2 regions of the Bradyrhizobium arachidis genome follow, and region 2 is predicted to be linked to the other one. Evidence: predicted binding sites of a transcription regulator. Region 2 holds the regulator's gene; the other holds the start of a gene.

Region 1 (12,040 bases), 170 kb from region 2:
GATCTCGTCGAGATAGGAATTTTCGGCGCCGCACAGCGCGCAGGGCGCGTTGAAGCGGTAAGGCTCGAACGGGTGATCCTCGAAATCGAGCGACACCACCTGCGTGTAAGGCGGGATCGCGTAGATGCGCTTCTCGCGGCCGGCGCCGAATAATTGCAGCGCCGCGCAATTGTCCATCTTGGGATTGTCGAATTTCGGCGTCGGCGACGGGTCCATCACATAGCGTGCGTTGACCTTCACCGGATAGGCGTAGGCGGTCGCGATGTGACCGAAGCGGGCGATGTCCTCATAGAGCTTCACATGCATCAGGCCGTATTCGGCAAGCGCATGCATGCGCCGCGTCTCGGTCTCGCGCGGCTCGAGGAAGCGTAAGGGCTCCGGGATCGGCACCTGGTAGACCAGCACCTGGTTCGCGTGCAGCGTCGTCTCCGGGATGCGGTGACGGGTCTGGATCACCGTCGCCTCGTCGGTCGCCGTCGTCGTGGCGACGCCCGCGGTCTTGGCGAAGAACTTTCGGATCGAGATCGCGTTGGTGGTGTCGTCGGAGCCCTGGTCGATCACCTTGAGCACGTCGGCGGGACCGAGGATCGCGGCCGTCACCTGCACGCCGCCGGTGCCCCAGCCATAGGGCATCGGCATCTCGCGGCTGGCGAACGGCACCTGATAGCCGGGGATCGCGATCGCCTTGAGGATCGCGCGGCGGATCATCCGCTTGGTCTGCTCGTCGAGATAGGCGAAGTTGTAGGCGGGCGCGTTCATTCCGCGGCCTCCTTCATGGCATCGGGCGCGTTGGCATCAGCGAATTCCTTGCGCAGCTTGCGGAGCAGGCCGAGCTCGGACTGGAAGTCGACGTAATGCGGCAGCTTCAGATGCTCGACGAAGCCGGTCGCCTGGACGTTGTCCGAATGCGACATCACGAATTCTTCATCTTGCGCGGGGGCCACCGCCTCTTCGCCGAGCTCGCGGGCACGCAGCGCGCGGTCGACCAGCGCCATCGACATGGTCTTGCGCTCGCTCTGGCCGAAGGCAAGGCCATAGCCGCGGGTAAAGCACGGCGCTTCCGTCGCCGAGCCCTTGAACTGGTTGACCATCTGACACTCGGTGAGCTCGATCGAGCCGAGCGGCACCGCGAAGCCGACATCCTCCGCGAAGAATTCGACCTCGACCTCGCCGAAGCGGATCTCGCCGGCGAAGGGATGGTTGCGGCCATAGCCGCGCTGCGTCGAATAGCCCATCGCCAGCAGGAAGCCCTCATCGCCGCGCGCGAGGTTTTGCAGGCGCAGATCGCGATCAGCCGGAAAGTTGAGCGGCTCGCGGGTGAGATCGCCCACGCTGGCGCCCTCCTCGGCCTGCGGCGAGGATTCGATCAGCCCGTCGCGGCCGAGAATGTCGGTCACGCGCGGCGTCGCCGCGCTCGAGGCTTCGGCCGTCGCGGGCGCCTCCGGCACGAAGCCTTCGGCGAGCGTGGGATCGAGCAGGCGGTGCGTATAATCGAAGGTCGGACCTAAGATCTGGCCGCCGGGGATGTCCTTGAAGGTCGAGGACACCCGCCGCTGCACGCGCATGGCGCCGGTATCGACCGGCTCGCTCGTACCGAAGCGCGGCAAGGTGGCGCGGAAGGCGCGGACCAGGAAGATCGCCTCGATCAGATCGCCGCGCGCCTGCTTGATCGCGAGCGCCGCGAGCTCGCGGTCATAGAGCGAGCCCTCGCTCATGACACGGTCGACGGCGAGGCCGAGCTGCTCCGAGATCTGGTCGAGGGTGACCTCCGGAACGCTTTGATCGCCGCGCCTGGCATTGGCGAGCAGGCGATGGGCGTTCTCGATGGCGCGTTCGCCGCCTTTGACTGCGACATACATGCTTCAGCTTCCCTTGTTCGCGACACGCGTCGTGCGCGGGATCGCAACCACGGCATCATCGGCGACCAGCACCACGTCGATGCCGCGCGGAAACAGCGTCTCGTTGAACTTCAGACGCTCGAACAAATCGGCCGGCTTGATCGAGGCCTGGAGCGTCGCGACGCCGTCGATGCCGGGGCCGCGCAGCTCGAAGCCGCGGCCGGCATCGAGACTCTCGACCTGGATGATCACCGTGGTCGAACGATCCGGATATTCATTGGTGCCGAGCGCGAAGCGCTCCAGCGCCGGCAGCAGGACACCGTCGCTGATCAGCGCGAAGCTCGCGATCGAGGAATCCTGGATCACCGGCGCGCCGGTGTGGAACTTCAGCCATTTCGTCACGTCGGAACTTTCCGAGATCCGCGCATCGAGCCAGAGCGGCGTGTCGTGATCGAACAGCGTGAGCGCGATCGCGGCGGTGCCGCGCATCATCATGTCGGGCGCGCCCGCCATCGGCACGATACGCTGGACCGAGCCCGGCCGCGCCATCGCATCCATCACCGAGCGAAAGGTCGATTGCGCCGACAACACCTTGTCGGCGAACCCCGGCGGCAATTCCGCAATCGTGGTCATGACCTCACCCCTCACCGCGCACCATGGTGTAGAAATCAACCTTCGTCGCGGCGGTCTCCGCCGCCACCTGCTTGCGCTCGACCATAAGCTGCTCGCGCAACGGCGCGATTACGTCGCGCTCGACGGCGGCGCCGAAATCCCGCGACTGCACCAGCGCATCGCACAGCGCGATCAGCCGCGCCTTCTCGCCGTCGCGTCCGAGCGTATAGCCGAAGCCGACCTCGCCGCTCGTAAGCCGCACCGCAGCACGCGACACCGTGGCTTCGCCGAGATTGAACGGCGCGCCGTCGCCGCCGACCCGACCGCGCAGCATCACGAGGCCGTTCTCCGGCGCGCGCAGATCCTGATGATCGGGCAGTGCGATAGCGCGGAGGCGGGCGGCGATCTCGCCCGCCTCCGCATGCGCCAGCACGGCCATCGCGGCCTTGCGCTGGGCTTGCTGGTTGTTGTGCTGGGTCACCTGATCCACCGAGCTTTTCGACACAACTTGCCGAATCCAAGTTGTCTATGATAATAGACAACTTGATACGGAAGCGCCATGACTGTTTCGTGACAAACGTGTGATTTCTGGAGTAGGCTTTCCAGCGACATGAGTATGCAGGACACCGCCTCCTCGGGCGTCGCGCTGTGGCGCCTCGTTGCCGATGGCATCGAACGCGGCATTGCCGACGGCCGCTTTGCGGCCGGCGACAAACTGCCGGGCGAGATCGAGATCGCCGAAACCTATCGCGTGAACCGCCACACCGTGCGGCGGGCGCTGGCGGCGCTTGCCGAGCGTGGCCTGGTGCGAGCCGAGCGCGGCAGCGGAACCTATGTCGAGGCGCAGAAGCTCGCTTATCCCTTGCGCTCGCGCACGCGCTTCTCCGAGATCGTCGGCGCTGACGGCCGCGAGCCGCATGGCCGCCTGATCGAGGCGACCGATGACGTCGCGACGCGGGAGCTGGCGCGCGAGCTGGGATTGAAGACCGGCGCGCCATTGGTGCGGATCGAGGCGATCCGGCTCGCCGACCGCACGCCGATCTGCGTCTCCACCACCTGGCTGTCAGCGGAGTTGTTTCCCGGCGCCGGCGAGGTGTTCGCCGAAACGCGCTCGATGACGAAGCTGCTCGAGCATTTTGGCGTGCGCGACTATCGCCGCGGCGCGACGCGGATCACCGCCGGCATCGTCGATGCCACCGATGCGGCGCGGCTGGATCTGCCGCTGGGCCGGCCGATCCTGGTGGTCGACGCCACCGACCACGATCTCGCCGGTAAGCCGCTGGTGACCAAGCACTCACGCTTTGCGGCGGAGCGGGTGGAGTTCTTGGTGGAGTCGTAGGGGGTCTCTCTTCACGAAACCGGACCCGTAGGGTGGGCAAAGGCGCGATCGCGCCGTGCCCACCATCTTTCCGAGATTCGCGAAAAGTGGTGGGCACGCTTCGCTTTGCCCACCCTACGGCACCTGTGCTCAGGCGACCGCCCTTCGCCCAATGATCGCAAACCGAAGCTTGCCCGAGATGAAATCGATCGCGGCGACGGCGACCAGGATCATCAGGATCAGGAACGATACCTTTTGCCATTCCAGGACGCGGATCTGCTCGGCGAGCTGGAGGCCGATGCCGCCGGCGCCGACGATGCCGATGATGGTGGCCGAGCGGGTGTTGGATTCGATGAAATAGAGCACCTGGCCGGCGATCACGGGCAGGACCGGCGGCAACAGACCAAAACGGATCTCGTGCAGCGCGCTGCCGCCGGAGGCGCGGATGCCCTCGACCTGCTTCTGGTCGGCGCCCTCGATCGCTTCCGAGAACAGTTTTCCGAACGCACCGAAATCCGACACGGCGATGGCGAGCACGCCGGCGAACGGACCGAGCCCGACGACGTTGATCCACACCAGCGCCCAGATCAGCGTATCGACACCGCGGATCGAATCCAGGAACCGGCGCACGGGAAAGCGCAGGATCTGCGAGGGTATGACGTTGCGCGCGGCGAGCAGGCTGACCGGCAGCGCGAACACTGCCGCAAGCGTGGTGCCGAGCAGCGCGATCGAGAGCGTCTCCCCGAGCGCCTTCAAATAGATCGGCAGCGAGGAGCCCGGATCCGGCGGGATCATCATCAGGCTGATCCAGCCGAGCTGGCTGAGGCCAGCAAAGAACCGCGACGGCGAGAAATCGAGATCGACGAGGCCGTAAATCAGGATCGCGAACGCCGCGACGATCATCGCCGGCATCGCGAGCCGCGCCGAGGCCGGCCGGTCGAACACGTCGGGGTAGCGCGCACGCATCTCGCGCGTATCGACCTCCTGCGGCGTCACGTCCGCGCCTCCCTGCCGAACAGACGGCCACGCAGCCAGCCGGTGGAGATGTCGATGATGAAGACGGTGATGATGATGAACAGCAGGATCGCGCTGACGTCGGAGTAGTAGAACTTGCGGATTGCGACGACGAGTTCCTGGCCGATGCCGCCGGCGCCGACGAAACCCATCACCGAGGCCTCGCGGACATTGATCTCGAAGCGCAGCAGCGCATAGCTGGCGTAGCCCGCGGTGACCTGCGGCAGGATCGCAAACCGCATGCAGGCGAGCCAGCTCGCGCCGGTCGAGCGGATGCCTTCGACCGGCTTCATGTCGGCGTTCTCGACGATCTCGGAAAACAGCTTGCCGAGCGCGCCGGTGGAGTGGATCGCGATCGCGAGCACGCCGGCCATTGGTCCGAGCCCGAAGGCGATCACGAAGACCAGCGCGAACACGATGCCGGGCACAGTGCGCGCGAATTCGAGCAGGCGGCGGACCGCGAAGCGCAGCCAGGACGACGGCGAGGTGTTTTCAGCTGCGAAGAAGTTCAGGCCAAAGGCGAAGGTCGCGCCGATCAGCGTGCCGACATAGGAGATCAGCAGGGTCTCGCCCAACATCTTCAACCATTTGCGCCAGCCCCAGAGCCACTCGCCGAAATCGGTCCAGACCCGCTGGCCGTTGTCGAGCGTGAGGATGCGGTCGAAATAGCTGATGAAGTTGCCGAAATAGGTGAACAGCGTGCGCAGGTTCACCTCGGCGCCGATGGCGGCGAGAACCAGCGCGGCCGCGAAGATCACGACTCCCAACAGAAGGCGGAGCCGCTTGCGTGCGACCGCCTGACGGTAGGCCGCGTTGAGCGCGGCGAGCTGCTGCTCGGGGAGGATCGAAACCGCGACGGTCATCGGATCAGGAACAGTGGTCGGTCAAAAAAGAGAAAGAGCCGGGTCCGTCGACCCGGCTCGAGTAGCTCGTCCTGAGAGCTCAGGACGCCTTCTTCTTACGCAGCGCATCGACGAACTTGATCAGTTCGATCGTGCCATCCCAGTCCTTGGTGGTGGCGGGATGGAAACCCTTCTTCTGGCCGTCGGAGAGACGGTCGAACGCCGCCTTGTCCTTGGTCGGCGCCTCGAAGAACGCCTTGGCGATCGCGGCCTTGGCGTCTTCCGGCAGGTCGGAGTTGTAGGCATAGGGGCCGTTGATGATCGGCGCCGACTTGTGGATGATGCGGAAGTCGTCCTTCTTCATCGCCGAGCCGTCGGCGTTCTTCAGCATGCCCTTGGTCAGCATCTGCGCCAGCGTGGAATCGTCGTCGCTGGTCCACTGGTTGGCGGCAACATCGACCGTGCCCTGCGACAGCGCCAGCATGGCGTTCTCGTGGCTACCGGTGAAGACGACCTTGCTGAAATAGCTGTCGGCATCCGCGATGCCCATCTTGTCAAGCTCGAAGCGCGGCACGTTATTGCCGGAGGTCGAGTTCGGGTCGACGAGGCCGAGGTTCTTGCCCTTGAGGTCGTCGACCTTCTTGTAGGGGCTGCTCGCCTTGACGAAGAACACCGAGTAGTAGCCGGTCGAGCCGTCGGCGTTGATGTCGTTGGCGAAGGCGTCGGTCTTGACGCCGGTCAGGCGGGCGCGGGCGAACGAGGCCGAGCCGTAGCTGGCGATGTGGATGTTGCCGGCGCGCTGGCCTTCGATCACGGCGGCGTAGTCGTTGGCGATGCGCAGCGTGACCTTCACGCCGAGCTGCTTCGACAGATATTCCACGAACGGGGTCCAGCGCTCAGTGACGCCGGAGGCGTTCTCGGCCGGAACAACGGCGAAGGTCAGCTCGGGATATTTGGCTTTCCAGTCTTCGGCGGAGGCCGACGAGGCGAAAGCGAGCGCGGCAGCGCCGGCAAGGATGAGTCTGCGAGTGATCATGATACCCTCTTGATCGGTTGGGATCGGTTGACGCAAAAACTGGGCAATAACGGAAGCGGCGCGGCTCAGGCCGCCGCAGCCGTTCCAAGTGCGGGAACGCCCTCGGGCGCCGGTGCAGATGCTCCGCCCATGACGTCGGCGGCTTCGAGATCGTAGAGCTCACGCGCAACGAGGTCGGTCAGCGCCGACGGGGCGCCGTCGAACACCACGCGGCCCGCCGCCATGCCGATCAGGCGATCGCAATAGGTGCGCGCCAGATCGAGCGAATGCAGGTTGCAGAGCACGGTGATGCCGAAGTGCTTGTTGATGCGCAAAAGCGCATCCATCACGATCTTGGTGTTGCGCGGGTCGAGCGAGGCGATCGGCTCGTCGGCGAGGATGATGTCGGGCTGCTGCACCAGGGCGCGGGCGATCGCCACGCGCTGCTGCTGGCCGCCGGAGAGCTGGTCGGCGCGCTGCGCGGCGAGCGAAGCGATGTCGAACTGCTCGAGCGCGGACATCGCCAGCGCCTTGTCCTGCTCGGGCCAGATCTGCGAGAGCGAGCGCCAGGCCGGGATGGTGGCGAGGCGCCCCATCAGGACGTTGGTCAGCACGTCGAGCCGGCCGACCAGGTTGAACTGCTGGAAGATCATGGCCGAACGCGCCCGCCACTGCCGCAGCTCCTTGCCGCGCAACGCGGTGACGTCCAGACCGTCGAACACGATGCGGCCCTGCGTCGGCGTCACGAGACGGTTGATGGTCCGCAGCAGGGTCGACTTGCCGGCGCCGGAGCGCCCGATCACACCGACGAAGCCGCCGGGGGAAATTTGAAACGAAGCGTCGTCCACCGCGGCTTTTGCGCCGAAGCGGCACGTCAGACCTTCAACCACCAGCATGCAGGGCTCCAGAGTAGCTGGAAGCCACCGCTAACGCCGGCGCTTGACACTTGTGTGACACACGCGTTGCGGTGCGGCGATCCTACACACCTCGTCCCCTGTCATCACCGCGTCATGACATCGTCATCAAGCCACTCGAAGAGGAGTGCCCGCCCTCGCATTACGGATGTAACATGGCCGGTAAGAAGCTTTCGGTTCAACCGACCATCGATGCTTCCGCAAAACTGCATGAGACCAGGCTCGGCGCCTATACCGAGGTCGGCGCGCGCACCATCCTGCACGAAGTCGCGATGGGCGATTACTCCTATGTCGTGAACGACGCCCAGATCACCTACACGACGATCGGAAAGTTCTGCTCGATCGCAGCGATGACGCGGATCAATCCGGGCAATCATCCGATGCATCGCGCTACGCAAGCGCACTTCACCTATCGGTCCAGCGCCTATTTCGAAGGCGAGAGCGATGACACCGAGTTCTTTGACTGGCGGCGCCAGCATCACGTCCATATCGGCCATGACGTTTGGATCGGCCACGGCGCCATCGTGCTGCCGGGCCGCAACATCGGCACCGGCGCGGTGATCGCAGCCGGCGCCATCGTCACCAAGGACGTCCCGGCCTACACCATCGTCGCCGGCAATCCGGCGCGCATCGTGCGGCGACGGTTCTCGGAAGAAATCGCCGGGCGGCTCGCCAAGCTCGCGTGGTGGGATTGGGATCACGACAAATTGCGTGAAGCACTGCCCAATTTCCGCAAACTCGGGATTGAAGATTTCCTCGCGGCATACGAAGCACGGACGAATTCCACAACCAGCAAACGAAGCGCGGTCGCGTGACAGACATTTTCATTGAGGGCGGCCGGGCCCTGATCGGCACCGAGCTCATCGAGACATCGCTTCTCGTGTCCGGAACTGATATCGCCGAGGTCGATGCCTCGCGCGGCCGGGCGCGGCTTTCGATCGATGCGCGCAATCTCCTGGTGCTGCCCGGCATCGTCGACCTCCATGGCGACGCCTTCGAGCGGCAGATGATGCCGCGCGCCGGCGTCGACTTTCCGATCGACGTCGCGCTCGCTGACAGCGACCGCCAGGCGATCAGCAACGGTATCACCACTGTGTTCCACGCCACCACCTGCTCGTGGGAGCCGGGCCTGCGCAGCGCCGACAACGCACGCGGGCTGATGGAGGCGATCGAACGCCAGCGTCCGCAATTCGCCGCCGACACCCGCTTCCACCTGAGGCACGAGACCTACAATCTCGACGCCGAGGCCGAGATGACCCAGTGGCTCGCCGAAGGCCGCGTCGACCTGTTCGCCTTCAACGACCACATGGACGGCACGGTTGCCGATATGGCCAAGCCGCGCAAGCGCAACCGCATGGTCGAGCGCACGGGGCTGTCGGCTGAGGATTTTGACAAGCTGGTCGATCGCGTGGTCGCGCGCGCCGCAGAGGTTCCGGCTTCCGTCTCGCGACTGGCCGCGGTTGCTCGCGCAGCCGAAGTGCGGATGCTCTCGCATGACGACGCGACACCGGCGATGCGCCGGGAGTTTCGCGAGCTTGGCGCTGACATCGCGGAGTTTCCGATCAACGAGGAGACGGCGCGCGCCGCGGCAAGCCATGGCGATGCCATCGTCTACGGCGCGCCGAACGTCGTGCGCGGCGGCAGCCACACCGGCTGGACCAAGGCGTCCGACATGATCGCCAAGGGGCTCTGCTCGGTCCTGGCCTCGGACTATTACTATCCCGCGCAGCTGCTCGCCGCGTTCCGCCTCGCCGCCGACGGCATGTTGCCGCTGACCGAGGCCTGGAGCCTCGTTTCTGCGGGACCTGCGCGCGCGACCGGCCTCACCGATCGCGGCGTGCTCGCGGAGTGCCGCCGGGCCGACATCATCCTCGTCGACGACACGGCGCCATTGCGGCCGCGGCTGATCGCCGTGATCTCGGGCGGCAAGCTCGTGCACCTCACCGATGCGACGCGGCTGCTCGCAACTGCGCCGACGCCGCGCGAGGCTGTCGTTGCGGCATAAACCGGTTATGTTCGGGCAATGACAGGCTTTCCCCGCTACGCGATCTATTTTGCCGCAGGCCGCGACAGCGCCCTCACCCGGTTCGGCGCTGAGCTGCTCGGCTATGATGCCTATACAGGCGACGAACTGCCGTTTCCCGCGGATGCATTGCGCATCGCGCCGGACTGGCGCGATGTCACCAGCGATCCCCGCAAATACGGCTTTCACGCCACGCTGAAGGCGCCGATGACGCTTGCGCCCGGCAAGACCGAGGCCGAGTTGTCGGCTGCCTGTGCGAGCTTCGCCGGCAAGGCGCGGCCGATCCCAGCGATCAGCCCGATCGTGGATTCCATCAGCGGCTTCATTGCGGTGATTCCGGCCGAGCCTGTGGACGCACTTCAACAGCTCGCTGCCGATTGCGTCCGCGAGTTCGATTCCTTTCGTCCGGCCTTGACCGCGGAGGACCGCGCGCGGCGCAAGCCCGAAAAGCTGAGCGAGCGCCAGCGCGATTATCTCGATCGCTGGGGCTATCCTTACGTGATGGAGGAATTCCGATTCCACATGACGCTGACGGGGCGGCTGGATGCGGGACGGCGCGGGCCGATTCTGGAGATGCTGCGGGGAAGCTTTGCGGCGCTGAAGCTCCATACGCTGACGGTCGACCGCATCGCGCTGTTCAAGCAGGATGACGCCAAGGCGCGCTTTCGCATCATCGGCGAGTGGGCTCTGACGCTCTGAACCTCAGCGCCAGCTCGCAAGATTGAAGGCGAGCGCCACCGCGCCGACCAGAACGAGGCTGGACGCCCAGACTGCATCCAGGTTGAACCAGCTTCGCGAGACGAACTTCAATCCCAGATAGCGGTAGACCAGCCACGCCAGACACCCGCCGGCGCCGACCATGGCGGTCACGTGAACCAGCGACACCAGTACCGCCATCCCGAGACTTGCCTGCATCAGCGCGCCCGCTGCCTCATGGCCGGCATCGAGCTCGAAGGCCTGACAAAGCCCAAGATAGATCGGCACGAGCATCAAAGCGGCGCCGTGAGCAATGGCGACGGCAAATGACCAAAGCGCCAGTTGCGTCGGCGGAATTCGTGCCAACGCGCGGGGATGGCGCCGCGCGATCAGCTGATAGACGCCGAAGCCGATGACGACAAGGCTCGCGACCAGCTGGATTGGACGCTGCCACGCGGCCAGTACGAGCAGGAACGCGAATGGCAGCAGCACGAGAAGTGTTGCCAGGAGATGCCCGGCCGAGAGGGCCCACAACGCACCAAAGAGCGCGCGTGGGCTCTTGTCCATGAGCCCAGCCGAAACGGCGAGCGGCCATCCCATTCCCGGATTGACGCCATGGTAGAGACCGCTCGCAACAAGCGCGAGCCACAGCCAGCCGACTGCCGGGCTCGCGTGCCCCCAATCTAGACCGACGGGTAGCAAAAGGAGTCCGTCGAACAATCGCCGCCCTCGAGCCTGATCTGGTGCGCACGATATCCGTCGGGGAAGCTCACGAAATAGTCCTTGTCGAGCTCGAGGCCGCCATTGCGACCGACATTGGCCATGACCTCCACGCCCGGAACCCCGTCGGGATAGAACTGGTCGTCCCAGGTGGAATAGAGCGAATTGGTCCAGTACACGCGCCTGCCGTCGCGGCTGATCTCGACCATCTGCGGACCACCCGCATATGTCTTGCCACTCGGATGCGGCGCGCGGCGCACGATACCTCCGGTATGTACCGAGCCCGCAAGCTTGGGCTTTCTGGGATCGCTGACATCGTACTGGCGCATCTCGCCGGTGCCCCAACAGGAGACATAGAGGAATCTATCGTCCATCGACAGGTCGATATCGGTCACCAGCGGCGGCACGGCGCCAAAGCCCTGCAATAGCGGCGGAAGCTTCTCCTTGTCGGCAGGCTCCGGCGGGATGGTCGCCGTCTTCTCGGCGTGGAATTTTCCGCCCTCGCGCCACCAGGTCCAGATCGAACCTTCGAGATTGGTGGTGTCGACCACCACGCCGGCAAAGCCGTACTCGCGAACCGGATCGTGCGCTGGCCGCACCTCCAGCGCCATCTGATGGTTGGCGCCGAGATCGATGGTCTGCACGTTGCGGCGGGCACGAAGGTCCCAGAAGTGGAGACGATGGCCATATTTGTTTGCCAGCAGGTCTTCCGGGACGATCCCGTTCTCGAACTGCGGCGGCAGCGCCCATTCGCTCGACACCATGTAGTCGCGCGGCAGGTTCCACCAGAAATCATAATGCAGTGTCTGCGGACCGCGGTCGATCTCCCATCGACCAAGCACCTCGAACGTCTCGCAATCCATGATGAAGACACCCGGAGGTCCGTTGGTGCCGTCCTTGCCGCCGCCGCCCAGCGTGCTCACATAGACGCCGTCCGGCCCGCAATGGATCGTATGCGGCCGTGAGTAGCCGGTCTTCCTGAAGACCTCCTCCGGTTCGATGATCTTGTGGATCTTGGCCTGGGTCGGATCTGGCTTGGTATCGATGA
Region 2 (12,040 bases):
GATGCGGTTATGATCGCACACGATCCTGCAGATTCGATGTCGTCCCGGGGCGCGCAAAGCGCGAACCCGGGACCCATAACCACAGGCCTGGGTTTGACGAAGACTGTCAGCCTCTAGCCTCTGCCAGCCTGCCACAAGAGAGTGACCGCGGTATGGGTCCCTGCGTTCGCAGGGACGACGATAGTGTATGAGGCGGCCGCGGCGAATTCCAACGCGCCTACTTCACCGCGTCGAAGCACCAGGCCAGAATGCCCTTCTGCGCATGCAGGCGGTTTTCCGCCTCGTCGAACACGACCGATTGCGGGCCGTCGATCACCTCATCCGTGACCTCCTCGCCGCGATGAGCCGGCAGGCAGTGCATGAACAGCGCGTCGGGCTTGGCCAGCGACATCAGCTTGGCATTGACCTGGTAAGGCTTGAGTACGTTGTGACGGTGCTCGCCTTCCTTGTCGCCCATCGACACCCAGGTGTCGGTGACAACGCAATCGGCGCCCTTTACGGCGGCCTCCGGATCGGTGCCGAGCACGATCGGCGCGTTCGTCGCCTTGATCCAGTCGCGCATCACCTTCTTCGGCGCGAGCTCCGGCGGCGTTGCGACATTGAGCTTGAACTTGAAGCGCTCGGCGGCGTGCGCCCAAGAAGCGAGAACGTTGTTGTCGTCACCGGTCCAGGCCACCGTCCGGCCCTCGATCGGGCCGCGATGCTCCTCATAGGTCATGAGATCGGCCATCACCTGGCAGGGATGCGAGCGCCGGGTCAGGCCGTTGATCACGGGCACGGTCGCATGTTGCGCAAGCTCCAGCAGCGCCTCGTGGTTGAGGATGCGGATCATGATGGCATCGACATAGCGCGACAGCACGCGCGCGGTGTCGGCGATGGTCTCGCCGCGGCCGAGCTGCATCTCGGCGCCGGTGAGCATGATCGGCTCGCCGCCGAGCTGGCGCATGGCGACGTCGAACGACACGCGGGTGCGGGTCGAGGGACGCTCGAAGATCATCGCCAGCGTCTTGCCTTCGAGCGGCTTCACCGGCTGGTGCGCCTTCTGCTTCGCCTTCATCGCGGAGGATGCGGCGAGCATGCGCTTGAGCTCCGTCAGCGGCAGCTCGTTGATGTCGAGGAAATGCTTGGGTGAACTGCTCATCAGCTTGCCGCCCGCTTGTTGCCGGCAAGGGCCGTGCAGGCGCGCTCGAGCCGCGCGACGCTATCCTCGATCTCGGTTTCGGTGACGATGAGAGGCGGCAGGAAACGCACGACATTGTCGCCGGCGCCGACCGTGAGCAATTTTTCGTTGCGCAGCGCCGCGACCAGATCGCCGGAGGGCACCACGGCCTTGATGCCGATCAGGAGCCCCTCGCCGCGCACTTCGCTGACGACGTCGGGATGACGGTCGATCACGGAGGCGAGCTTCTGCTTGAGCAGCAGCGACATCTTCTGCACGTGATCGAAGAAGCCGGGCTTGAGCATGACGTCGAGAACGGCGTTCGCAGCCGAGATCGCGAGCGGATTGCCGCCGAAGGTCGAACCGTGCGAGCCGGGCCCCATGCCGGAGGCCGCCTCTGCGGTCGCCAGCACCGCGCCGATCGGGAAGCCGCCGCCGAGCGCTTTCGCCAGCGACATCACGTCAGGCGTCACGCCGGTGCGCCGATGCGCGAACAGATCGCCGGTGCGGCCCATGCCGGTCTGCACCTCGTCAAACGCGAGCAGCAGGCCCTTCTCGTTGCAGAGCTGGCGCAACGCCTTGAGGAAGGCGGGCGGCGACGAACGCACGCCGCCCTCACCCTGGATCGGCTCGATCAGGATGCCGGCGGTCTGCGGGCCGATCGCCTTCTTCACGGCCTCGATGTCGCCATGCGGCACCTGGTCGAAGCCGTCCATCGGCGGACCGAAACCTTCGAGATATTTTGCAGATCCCGTTGCAGCCAGTGTTGCCAGCGTGCGGCCGTGGAAGGCGCCTTCGAAGGTGATGATGCGGTAGCGCTCCGGATGCCCCTTGGAGAAGTGATGATGGCGGACCAGCTTGATCACGCCCTCCAGCGCTTCGGCGCCCGAATTGCAGAAGAACACGAAGTCCGCAAAGCTCTCGCTGCACAGGCGCGCGGCGAGCTTCTCGCCGTCGGGGCTCTGGAACAGGTTCGACATGTGCCACAGCTTCGTCGCCTGCTCCTGCAACGCCTTGACCAGCGCGGGATGGGCATGGCCGAGCGCGTTCACCGCGACGCCCGAAGTGAAGTCGAGATAGCGCTCGCCATTGGTCGCGATCAGCCAGCAGCCTTCGCCGCGCTCGAAACCGAGGTCGGCCCTGGCGAAAACGGGGAGCAAATGCGGCGCGGCGCTGTTGGTCATGACGATCACTTGGATGTTGCGGACGGCTTGAGTGCATTGCGCAACGCACCATTAACCGGCCCGGAAAACGAAACGTGCCGCCTTTTAAGGGCGGCACGTGCGACTATCTTATGCCTGGTGAGACGGGTGTCAATGCCGCCCGAAAGCCCCGGGAAACGCTGAATCCGTAGTCTTGCGGTGCCGATTTTGCGGGATTTTCACCACGGAACATGTGGAAGCGAGTCGGCGGACTCTTGCGCGCGAGTCACGCCATATTGTAGCGTTTGGACTGTCAGATACGACATCTCGTGCAGCAGTTCTGATCCCAAGAGTCCTCATGTACCGGCGTAAACGTTCGGGCGCATCCTGCGTGCCCGGCGAGCCTTAAGGGATTCTGGCGGCACGGGTTTTTCAAGGCTTAGGCATTCGCTGTGAGGCCCCAGGATGGCTGGCCGGCAGCGAGGGAAAGGGTGCAATGACGGTTTTGACCTGGTCCGATGATCGCGTCGAGCAGCTGAAGAAGCTCTGGGAGGCCGGACTTTCGGCCAGCCAGATCGCGGCCGAGCTCGGCAATGTGACCCGCAATGCCGTGATCGGCAAAGTGCACAGGCTCGGCCTGTCCGGCCGCGCCAAGAGCCCCTCATCGGCAGCGCCCCGGCCGCGCAAGGCCCGCCCCGCGCAGCACATGATGCGCGTGAGCCGTCCGATCTCGCGCGGCAACACCGCACTGGCGCAGGCCTTCGAGGTCGAGGTGGAGGCCGAGCCGGTCACCTACGATAACGTGGTGCCGATGAGCCAGCGGCTGTCGCTGCTGGAGCTGAACGAGGCGACCTGCCACTGGCCGGTCGGCGATCCCTCGAGTCCGGATTTCTTCTTCTGCGGCGGCAAGGCGCTTTCCGGCCTGCCCTATTGCGCGCAGCACTCGCGCGTCGCCTACCAGCCGGCGGCGGATCGTCGCCGTGCGCCGGCAAAGCCCGGCACGCGCTGAACGCTGCTTCAAACGACATCGTCCCGGCACGCGGCCGGGACGACCCGTGACATAAAAAAGCGCGCCACTTGGCGCGCTTTTATTTTGCTCGCTTGCAATCGTTCTTACGTCTGCTCCGCCTTCGCAAAGCGGTCGTCGAGCGCGTAGCCGGCGCCGCGGACAGTGCGGATCGGGTCCTGCTCACGACCGAGATTGAGCAGCTTGCGCAGGCGGCCGATATGCACGTCGACGGTGCGTTCGTCGATGTAGATGTCACGGCCCCAGACGCTGTCGAGCAGCTGCTCGCGCGAGAACACGCGGCCCGGATGCTCGAGGAAGAACTCCAGCAGGCGATATTCGGTCGGGCCGAGATCGATCGGCCGGCCCGAGCGCGCGACGCGGCGCTTGTCGCGGTCGAGCTCGATGTCGCCATAGGCGAGCACGGTGGCGAGCCGCTCCGGGCTTGCGCGCCTGAGCAGGCCCTTCACGCGCGCCAGCAGCTCCGGCACCGAGAACGGCTTGACGATGTAATCGTCGGCGCCAGTCGCAAGCCCCCGCACCCGCTCGCTCTCCTCGCCGCGCGCGGTGAGCATGATGATCGGCAGCTGCTTGGTCTCCGGGCGGGTGCGCAGCCGCCGGCACAGCTCGATGCCGGAGAGGCCCGGCAGCATCCAGTCGAGCACGATCAGGTCGGGGATGTGTTCTTTGAGACGGGTGTCGGCGTCGTCGCCGCGCATCACCGTCTCGACGTCATAGCCGTCGCCTTCGAGGTTGTAGCGAAGCAGCTCGGTGAGAGCTTCCTCGTCTTCAACCACCATAATGCGTGCGCCCATGGTGTCGTCGCTCCTTGACTCTTCAGCTATTCGGGACCGTTGTGGCAAAGGTCGTCATGTCACCCTTCGGCCGCTTGTCGGTGATCGCCTGGCCCTCGATCATGTAGAACACGGTCTCGGCGATGTTGGTGGCATGGTCACCGATGCGCTCGATGTTCTTGGCGCAGAACATCAGGTGGATGCAGAACGAGATGTTGCGCGGATCCTCCATCATGTAGGTGAGGAGCTCGCGGAACAGCGAGGTGCAGATGGCGTCGACTTCCTCGTCGCCCTTCCACACCGCCATCGCCGCCGGCAGGTCGTGCGCGGCGTAGGCGTCCAGCACCGACTTGACCTGCTGCTGCACGAGGTCGGTCATGTGCTCGAGGCCGCGGAACAGCTTGAGCGGATGGAAGTCCGTCTCCAGCGCCGCGACGCGCTTGCCCATGTTCTTGGCGAGGTCGCCGATGCGCTCGAGATCGGTCGCGACGCGCATCGCGCCGACGATTTCGCGCAGGTCCACCGCCATCGGCTGGCGACGGGCGATGGTGAGAACGGCGCGCTCCTCGATCTTCTTCTGGAGCGCGTCGATCTCGGCGTCGGTCGCGACCACGCGCTGGCCGAGCGCGACGTCGCGGCGGATCAGCGCGTCGACGGAATCGACTATCATGCGCTCAGCGAGGCCGCCCATCTCGGCGACCAGGCGCGTGAGCTCCTGGAGGTCGGTGTCGAAGGCCTTTGCGGTATGTTCAGAACCCATATCCCGTCTCCTCAGCCGAACCGGCCGGTGATGTAATCCTGCGTCCGCCGATCGCTCGGCGACGTGAAGATCTTGCTGGTGTCGTCGAACTCGATCAGCTCGCCAAGATACATGAAGGCGGTCTTGTCAGAGACGCGGGCCGCCTGCTGCATATTGTGGGTGACGATCGCGATGGTGTAGTTCTCGGACAGCTCCTGGATCAACTCCTCGACCTTGGCGGTCGAGATCGGGTCCAGTGCCGAGCAGGGCTCGTCGAACAGGATCACCTCGGGCCGCACCGCGACGGTGCGGGCGATGCAGAGGCGCTGCTGCTGGCCGCCCGAGAGCGACAGGCCGGACGCGTTGAGCTTGTCCTTGACCTCGTTCCAGAGGGCGCCACCGCGCAGCGCCTTCTCGACGCGGTCGTCCATCTCGGACTTCGATATCTTCTCGTAGAGGCGGATGCCGAACGCGATGTTCTCGTAGATCGTCATCGGGAACGGCGTCGGCTTCTGGAACACCATGCCAACGCGGGCGCGCAGCAGGTTGAGGTCCAGCTTGGGGTCGAGGATGTTGGTCTGGTCGAGCATCAACTGACCGGTGACGCGCTGGCCCGGATAGAGGTCGTACATCCGGTTGAAGATGCGCAGCAGGGTCGACTTGCCGCAGCCCGACGGGCCGATGAACGCCGTGACGCGGTTGGTGCCGAGCGTCAGGTTGATGTTCTTCAGCGCGTGATGCTCGCCGTAATAGAAGTTGAGGTTGCGCACCGTCACCTTGGCCGGGGCATCGGGTAGCGGCTGCGAGCCGTGCTGAACGGGCGTACTGACGGTAACTGACATATCGCTCATTTTGCGGTCCTCTCGGCGCTCAGGATGCGCGCGCCAATGTTCAGGGCAAGCACGGTCAACGTGATCAGCAGGGCGCCGCTCCAGGCGAGCTGCTTCCAGTAGGCGTAGGGGCTCTGCACGAAGTTGTTGATGGTCACCGGCAGGTTGGCCATCGTCTTGTTCAGGCTCAGGCTGAAGAACTGGTTCGACAGCGCGGTGAAGAGCAGCGGCGCGGTCTCGCCGGCGACGCGGGCGGTGGCCAGCATCACGCCGGTGATGAGGCCCGAGCGCGCGGCGCGATAGGCGATGCGCTTGATCACCAGCGAACGCGGCAGGCCGAGCGCGGAGGCCGCCTCGCGCAATGCGTTCGGCACCAGCAGCAGCATGTCCTCAGTCGTGCGCAGCACCACCGGAATGACGATCACGGCGAGCGCGAGGCAGCCGGCGATCGCCGAGAAGCCGCGCATCGGCACCACCACAGCGCCGTAGATGAACAGGCCGATGATGATCGAGGGCGCCGACAGCAGGATGTCGTTGATGAAGCGGATCACCGAGGTCAGCTTGTCGTTGCGGCCGTACTCGGCGAGATAGGTACCGGCGAACATGCCGAGCGGCGCGCCGATGCCGACGCCGAGCACGGTCATGATCACCGAGCCGACGATGGCGTTGAGTAGGCCGCCCTCGGTCGAGCCGGGCGGCGGGGTGTTTTCGGTGAAGACCTGGAGGTTGAGCCCGGTCAGGCCGTTGTAGAACAGCGTCAGCAGGATCAGCGCGAGCCAGGTGACGCCGAAGGCGGCGGCGGCGAGGCAGAGCGCGCGGATGACGATGTCCATGCGGCGGCGGCGTGCGTAAATCGGGTTCATGTTACTTCCCCGCCTTCTTTTCGAGACGCAGCAGCATCAGGCGCGCGGCTGCGAGCACGAAGAATGTCAGCACGAACAGCAGGAGGCCGAGCAGGATCAGGCCGGACTGGTGCAGGCCGTCGCTTTCGGCGAACTCGGACGCGATCGCCGCCGAGATCGTGGTGCCCGGGGCGAAGATCGACGAGGAGATGCGGAACGAGTTGCCGATGATGAAGGTCACCGCCATGGTCTCGCCGAGCGCGCGGCCGAGCGCCAGCATGACGCCGCCGATGACGCCGACGCGGGTGTAGGGGATCACGACGCTGCGGACGACTTCCCAGGTGGTGCAGCCGACGCCGTAGGCGGCTTCCTTGAGCACCGGCGGCACCGTCTTGAACACGTCGACCGAGATCGAGGTGATGAAGGGCAGCACCATGATGGCGAGGATCAGCGAGGCGTTGAACAGGCTGAGATAGGACGGGGGACCTGCGAAGATCGCGCCAAGCACGGGGATGCCGTCGAAGATCTTGATCATGAACGGCTGGAAGGTGTTGGCCAGGAACGGGCCCAGCACGAAGAAGCCCCACATGCCGTAGATGATCGAGGGGATGCCGGCGAGCAGCTCGATCGCCATGCCGATCGGGCGGCGCGCCCATTGCGGGCAGAGCTCGGTGAGGAAGATGGCGATGCCAAGTCCAACCGGAATGGCGATCAGCATCGCGATGAACGAGGTGACGAGCGTGCCGTAGATCGGGCCGAGCGCGCCGAGCACGGGGGGATCTGCCGACGGCGCCCAGCGCTGCGTCCACAGGAACGAGAGGCCGTATTCCTTCATCGCCGGGAAGGCACCGACGATCAGCGAAACAATGATGCCGCCGAGGATCAGCAGCACGGAGATCGCGCTGAGGCGCGTGATCCAGTAGAAGGTGAGGTCACCGAGCTTGAACGCGCTCAATGCCTTGGCGCGATCATACGGTCCGGCGGCATCTACTACATTGCTCTCGACAGCCATCTCTGCCACGCCGATCCCCTGTACTGACTATACGTTTTTTTAAGTTGCTGTCGCGTGCCCCGGATGGTTCGCCATTGCGGCACCGGCCCGGAGAACGATCGTTCGCGAGAGCTCCGGACCAGCGGCGCGGCTTTCGCAGCCGCGCCGCCTTCCGGAACAGGAGAGCTTAGCTCTTGATGTCGGCCGACCAGGTCTTCTCGATCAGCTTCACGACGCTCTCGGGCATCGGGATATAGTCGAGCTCCTCGGCCGCCTTGGCGCCGTTCTTGAACGCCCAGGTGAAGAACTTGATGGCTTCCTTCGACGCCACCTTATCAGCCGGCTCCTTGTGCATCAGGATGAAGGTCGCCGCGGTGATCGGCCAGGACTTGTCGCCGGGCTGGTCGGTCAGGATGACGTAGTAGCCGGGAGCCTTGGCCCAGTCGGCGTTCGAAGCGGCCGCCTGGAAGGCTTCGACAGTCGGCTGAACCGGCTTGCCGGACTTGTTGACGAGACCGGTGTAGGTCAGCTTGTTCTGCTTGGCATAGGCGTACTCGACATAGCCGATCGAGTTCTTGGTCTGGCTGATGTTGCCCGACACGCCTTCGTTGCCCTTGGCGCCGACGCCGACCGGCCATTCGACCGCGGTGCCCTCACCGACCTTGCTCTTCCAGTCCGCGCTGGCCTTGGAGAGGTAGTTGGTGAAGTTGAAGGTGGTGCCCGAGCCGTCCGAGCGGCGGACCACGGTGATCGCGTCCGACGGCAGCTTCACGTTCGGATTGAGCTTCTTGATCGCGGCGTCGTCCCACTTGGTGATCTTGCCGAGATAGATGTTGGCGAGGGTCTCGCCGTCGAACACGAGCTCGCCGGCCTTGACGCCCTCGAGGTTGACGACGGGGACGATCGCGCCCATCACCATCGGCCACTGAACGAGGCCGTCCTTCTCGAGCTGCTCGGCCTTGAGCGGCGCGTCGCTGGCGCCGAAGGTCACGGTTTTGGCCTGAATCTGCTTGATGCCGCCGCCGGAACCGATCGACTGATAGTTCAGACCGTTGCCGGTCTCCTTCTTGTAGGCGTCAGCCCACTTCGAATAGATCGGGAACGGGAAAGTCGCGCCGGCACCCGTGATATCGGCAGCGAACGCCGCCGTCGTCGTTGCGGCGACCAAGCCAGCAGCGACGATAGTTTTGATGAAATTCATGCTGGTCTCCATACAGGGGAGCGAAGCGCCATCCGCGCCCGATCGCGCTCCCCGCGCCGCCCCTTTAGGAGCAGTCGGCTGTGCTTTTACGAAGGTTTCGTGACAGTCGGATGACACAGTCAAACGATTGAAATCGTTTAGCTTTCAGCTCTGTGTCAGGGTCTTCACCTGGGGAAAACAGGCGGTGAAGGTGGCGCCCTGCCGGGGCACGCTTTCGATCAAAAGCCGGCCGCGGTGACGGTTAAGAATATGTTTCACCAGCGATAATCCGAGCCCGGTCCCGCCCTGCGAGCGGCTGTCGCCGACATCGACCCGGTAGAACCGCTCGGTCAGGCGCGGCAGGTGCTCGGGCGCGATGCCAGGGCCGAAATCGCGTACCAGGACCCGGATTTCCTGAGTTCCATCAGTGGCTGCCGGAACCGTCAGCGACACGATGACACGTCCGCCCGAGGCGCCGTATTTGAGCGCGTTCTCGATCAAGTTCTCGAACAGGCGCAGCAGCTCCTCCCGGTCGCCGGCGATCATCACCGGGGTCTCCGGCAGATGGGTCTCGACCTCGACCTGGCGCTCCCGCGCCAGCGGTTCCAGCCCGTCGGCGACCTGGAAGATGATCGGCAGCAGGTCGACCAGGGTGTCGGGCCGCACATGCGCCGACAATTCAACGCGCGACAGCGACAGCAGGTCGTCGATCAGGCGCGCCATGCGGGTGGCCTGGTTGTGCATGATGCCGAGGAAGCGCTCGCGCGCCTTCGGATCGTCCTTGGCCTGGCCTTGCAGCGTATCGATGAAGCCGGACAGCGCGGCGAGCGGCGTGCGCAGCTCGTGGCTGGCATTGGCGACGAAGTCGGCGCGCATCTCCTCGACCCGGCGCAGCGGCGTCTGGTCGTGGAAAGTCATTAGCATGCATTTGTCGGCGCCGCCGAAGCTGGTTGGAACCGGCACCGGGGTGATGATCAGCTCCATCCAGCGGTCGACCGGGACGTGGTCGAGATAGGTGGCGCGCCGCGGCTCGGTGGTCGCGATCGACTCGCGTAGCGCTGTGATGATCTCCGGCGAGCGCAGTGCGAACTGGGCGAGCTCGTTCTTGCGCAGCGCCGGCGCGAGCTGGGCGGCTGCGGCATTGAGATGGATGACGCGGCCGGCGCGGTCGAGCAGCACCGCCGGATCGGGCATGCCGGCGACCACTGCGGCGACCGCCGCGCTTTCGACCGGGTTGACGCGGCGGGTGTCGTCGCGCGAGGCGGCATTGTCGTGCAACCGCCAGGGGATCAGCGCCGCGGCGGCGATGCAGAGGAATACGGTCGCAGCGCGCATCACCGACAATTCGCCGAGCGAGACTACCACCGACAGCGCCAGCGCTGCGGCGATCAGGATGACGGTGGAATGGCGCAGCCGGTCGGACCAGGGCTGCGCTGAGGGAGACGATGGGGCGTCGATCGCCATCGGTGCGGGCTTCTCCTATGGGCTCGGCGCAGGTCAGGCGCCGCTGTCGCTGCGCTCTCTCACATAGGCGGCTTCACGCGCCGGGCCGGGGTCGAGCTTGAGCGCCGCCTGCTGCAAACGCTTCGATCGTGCGCCGATTATAACTTCGCGAAACGTCAGCAAGATTACAGATATGACGAAGGGGGACAGATAATAGAGGACGCGGAACAGGAGCATGCCGCCGAGGAGTTCCTCGCGGTCCATCTGCCAGAGGCCGACCAGCATGGCGGCATCGAACACGCCGAGACCACCGGGCGAGTGGCTGGCAAAGCCGAGCAGGGTCGCCGAGACGAAGATCACCGCGACCACAACGAAGCCGAGATTGGGCTCGTCCGGAACCAGCACGTACATCGCGAGCGCACAGAAACCGAGATCGACGATGCCGATCGCGATCTGGAGCAGCGTCAGCGGGCCGCCGGGCAGCACCACGGTCCAGGGTCCGCGGCCGACCACGCGCGGCTGGGTCCAGACCCAGACCACATAGGCGACAAGGGCCACGATGATCATCATCGCCAGCGTGCGGTTCAGCCAGGCCGGGAGCTGGTCGATCGAGGCGGCAGCCTCCGGATGATAGGAGATGCCGAGGCCGAGCACGGCGGCATTACCGAGCCAGAAGGTCAGGCCGGCGAGGAAGCAGATTTTTGCGACGTCGATCGCGTTCAGGCCATAGGCCGAATAGATGCGATAGCGCACCGCGCCGCCGGTGAAGACGCTGGCGCCGACATTGTGCCCGATCGAATAGCTGGTGAAGGCGGCGAGCGCGTTGACGCGATAGGGCACGTGGGAATGGCCGATCGCGCGCACGGCGAACAGGTCGTAGAAGGTCAGGGTGAAATAGCCAGCGGCGACGAACAGCGCCGCCATCGCAATCTGGCGCGGCTCGGTGCTCTTGATCGCCTCGAGGACTTCGTTGAAGTCGATGCCGCGCAGCATGTGATAGAGCACATAGCAAGCGATGCCGATGACCGCGACGCTGATCACAACTCCAAGTTTGTGCAGGATTTGCTTCTGGCGCAGAAACGACATCGCCCTGCGTATGGCTTCCAGCATCTAGACCTCGAACAACGCTTCAACGGCCGGGGTGGCCGGCGAACAGGCGGACGACGCACTGGCACTCAACGAACCCTCGCCGCCGGCTCCGGCATCGCGCATGCCCCCCGCCCCTCCACTAGCGCGTTTTGGGGCCGAGTGGAATTCAGCAATTCGAACAAAAACTCGTGCCTTCAATGTTTTAGGCACGTTGCGGACTCCGGATGCACGGTTTGGCGCTTTCGGCGGCAAGGCTCGAGGCGAATCTCCATGGCAATCCTGCGCAAGCGCCATGAAGTTTTGATGATTTCGGCCGCACAATGTTCCGTCACGCCTTAAGCCGAAATCAATCTATGGGGCGCGCCTGCCGGTTGAAAGAGGGCGAAAGGCGTACACAGATTTTCCGGCGCGCCGACAGGCTGCGGAGATCGCGGGCGTGCACCGCAGCGCAACACTCTGATCCCAGGCACGCCACGACGGAGGTATGCTCCCTCCCCCGCTTGCGGGGGAGGGTTGGGGAGAGGGTATCTCCGTAATCGAGGGCCCCCAGAGGAGAAAACCCTCACCTGACGCTTCGCCACGCCAAGGCATTGCCTTGGGGCCTCTTGGAGCGGCCACCAAGGGCGGCCTGCGCCTCTCAGGCCGCGAGCTGCGGACGCATCGCCTCGATGCCGGCGATCCAGCCTGCGACGGAGCGGCCGATCGCCTCAGGATGATCTTCCTGGAGAAAGTGCAATCCCGCGCCCAGCCGGACCAGCGCGCAGTGCTTCAGCCAGGCCGCGAACCGCTCGGCGAATTCCGGCGCAACCAGCGCGCCGGGAGTGC

Evidence for each region. Region 2 encodes PhoB, which activates phosphate uptake and scavenging genes when phosphate is short. Its sites were predicted from a motif close to TGTCATNNANCTGTCAT; they were not measured.
Region 1: phnC (phosphonate ABC transporter ATP-binding protein) is a predicted target of PhoB. The motif match lies at 7,635-7,651, and genes of this name have one in related genera.

Annotation. Positions count from the first base shown of each region.
Region 1 is NZ_CP030050.1:868,403-880,442, reverse strand. Features, by position in the region: gene WN72_RS04140 (alpha-D-ribose 1-methylphosphonate 5-phosphate C-P-lyase PhnJ) at 1-759, opposite strand, end outside; gene WN72_RS04135 (carbon-phosphorus lyase complex subunit) at 756-1,859, opposite strand; gene phnH (phosphonate C-P lyase system protein PhnH) at 1,863-2,471, opposite strand; gene phnG (phosphonate C-P lyase system protein PhnG) at 2,476-2,940, opposite strand; gene phnF (phosphonate metabolism transcriptional regulator PhnF) at 3,061-3,789, shown strand; gene phnE (phosphonate ABC transporter, permease protein PhnE) at 3,919-4,734, opposite strand; gene phnE (phosphonate ABC transporter, permease protein PhnE) at 4,761-5,645, opposite strand; gene phnD (phosphonate ABC transporter substrate-binding protein) at 5,725-6,660, opposite strand; gene phnC (phosphonate ABC transporter ATP-binding protein) at 6,726-7,535, opposite strand; gene WN72_RS04095 (transferase hexapeptide repeat family protein) at 7,709-8,368, shown strand; gene WN72_RS04090 (alpha-D-ribose 1-methylphosphonate 5-triphosphate diphosphatase) at 8,365-9,558, shown strand; gene WN72_RS04085 (DUF1045 domain-containing protein) at 9,577-10,275, shown strand; gene WN72_RS04080 (hypothetical protein) at 10,279-10,872, opposite strand; gene WN72_RS04075 (selenium-binding protein SBP56-related protein) at 10,956-12,040, opposite strand, start outside.
Region 2 is NZ_CP030050.1:701,954-713,993, reverse strand. Features, by position in the region: gene argF (ornithine carbamoyltransferase) at 218-1,141, opposite strand; gene WN72_RS03325 (aspartate aminotransferase family protein) at 1,141-2,343, opposite strand; gene WN72_RS03320 (GcrA family cell cycle regulator) at 2,798-3,310, shown strand; gene phoB (phosphate regulon transcriptional regulator PhoB) at 3,415-4,122, opposite strand; gene phoU (phosphate signaling complex protein PhoU) at 4,145-4,861, opposite strand; gene pstB (phosphate ABC transporter ATP-binding protein PstB) at 4,873-5,691, opposite strand; gene pstA (phosphate ABC transporter permease PstA) at 5,688-6,533, opposite strand; gene pstC (phosphate ABC transporter permease subunit PstC) at 6,535-7,524, opposite strand; gene pstS (phosphate ABC transporter substrate-binding protein PstS) at 7,691-8,704, opposite strand; gene WN72_RS03285 (ATP-binding protein) at 8,849-10,147, opposite strand; gene WN72_RS03280 (putative bifunctional lysylphosphatidylglycerol flippase/synthetase) at 10,181-11,236, opposite strand; gene WN72_RS03275 (haloalkane dehalogenase) at 11,853-12,040, opposite strand, start outside.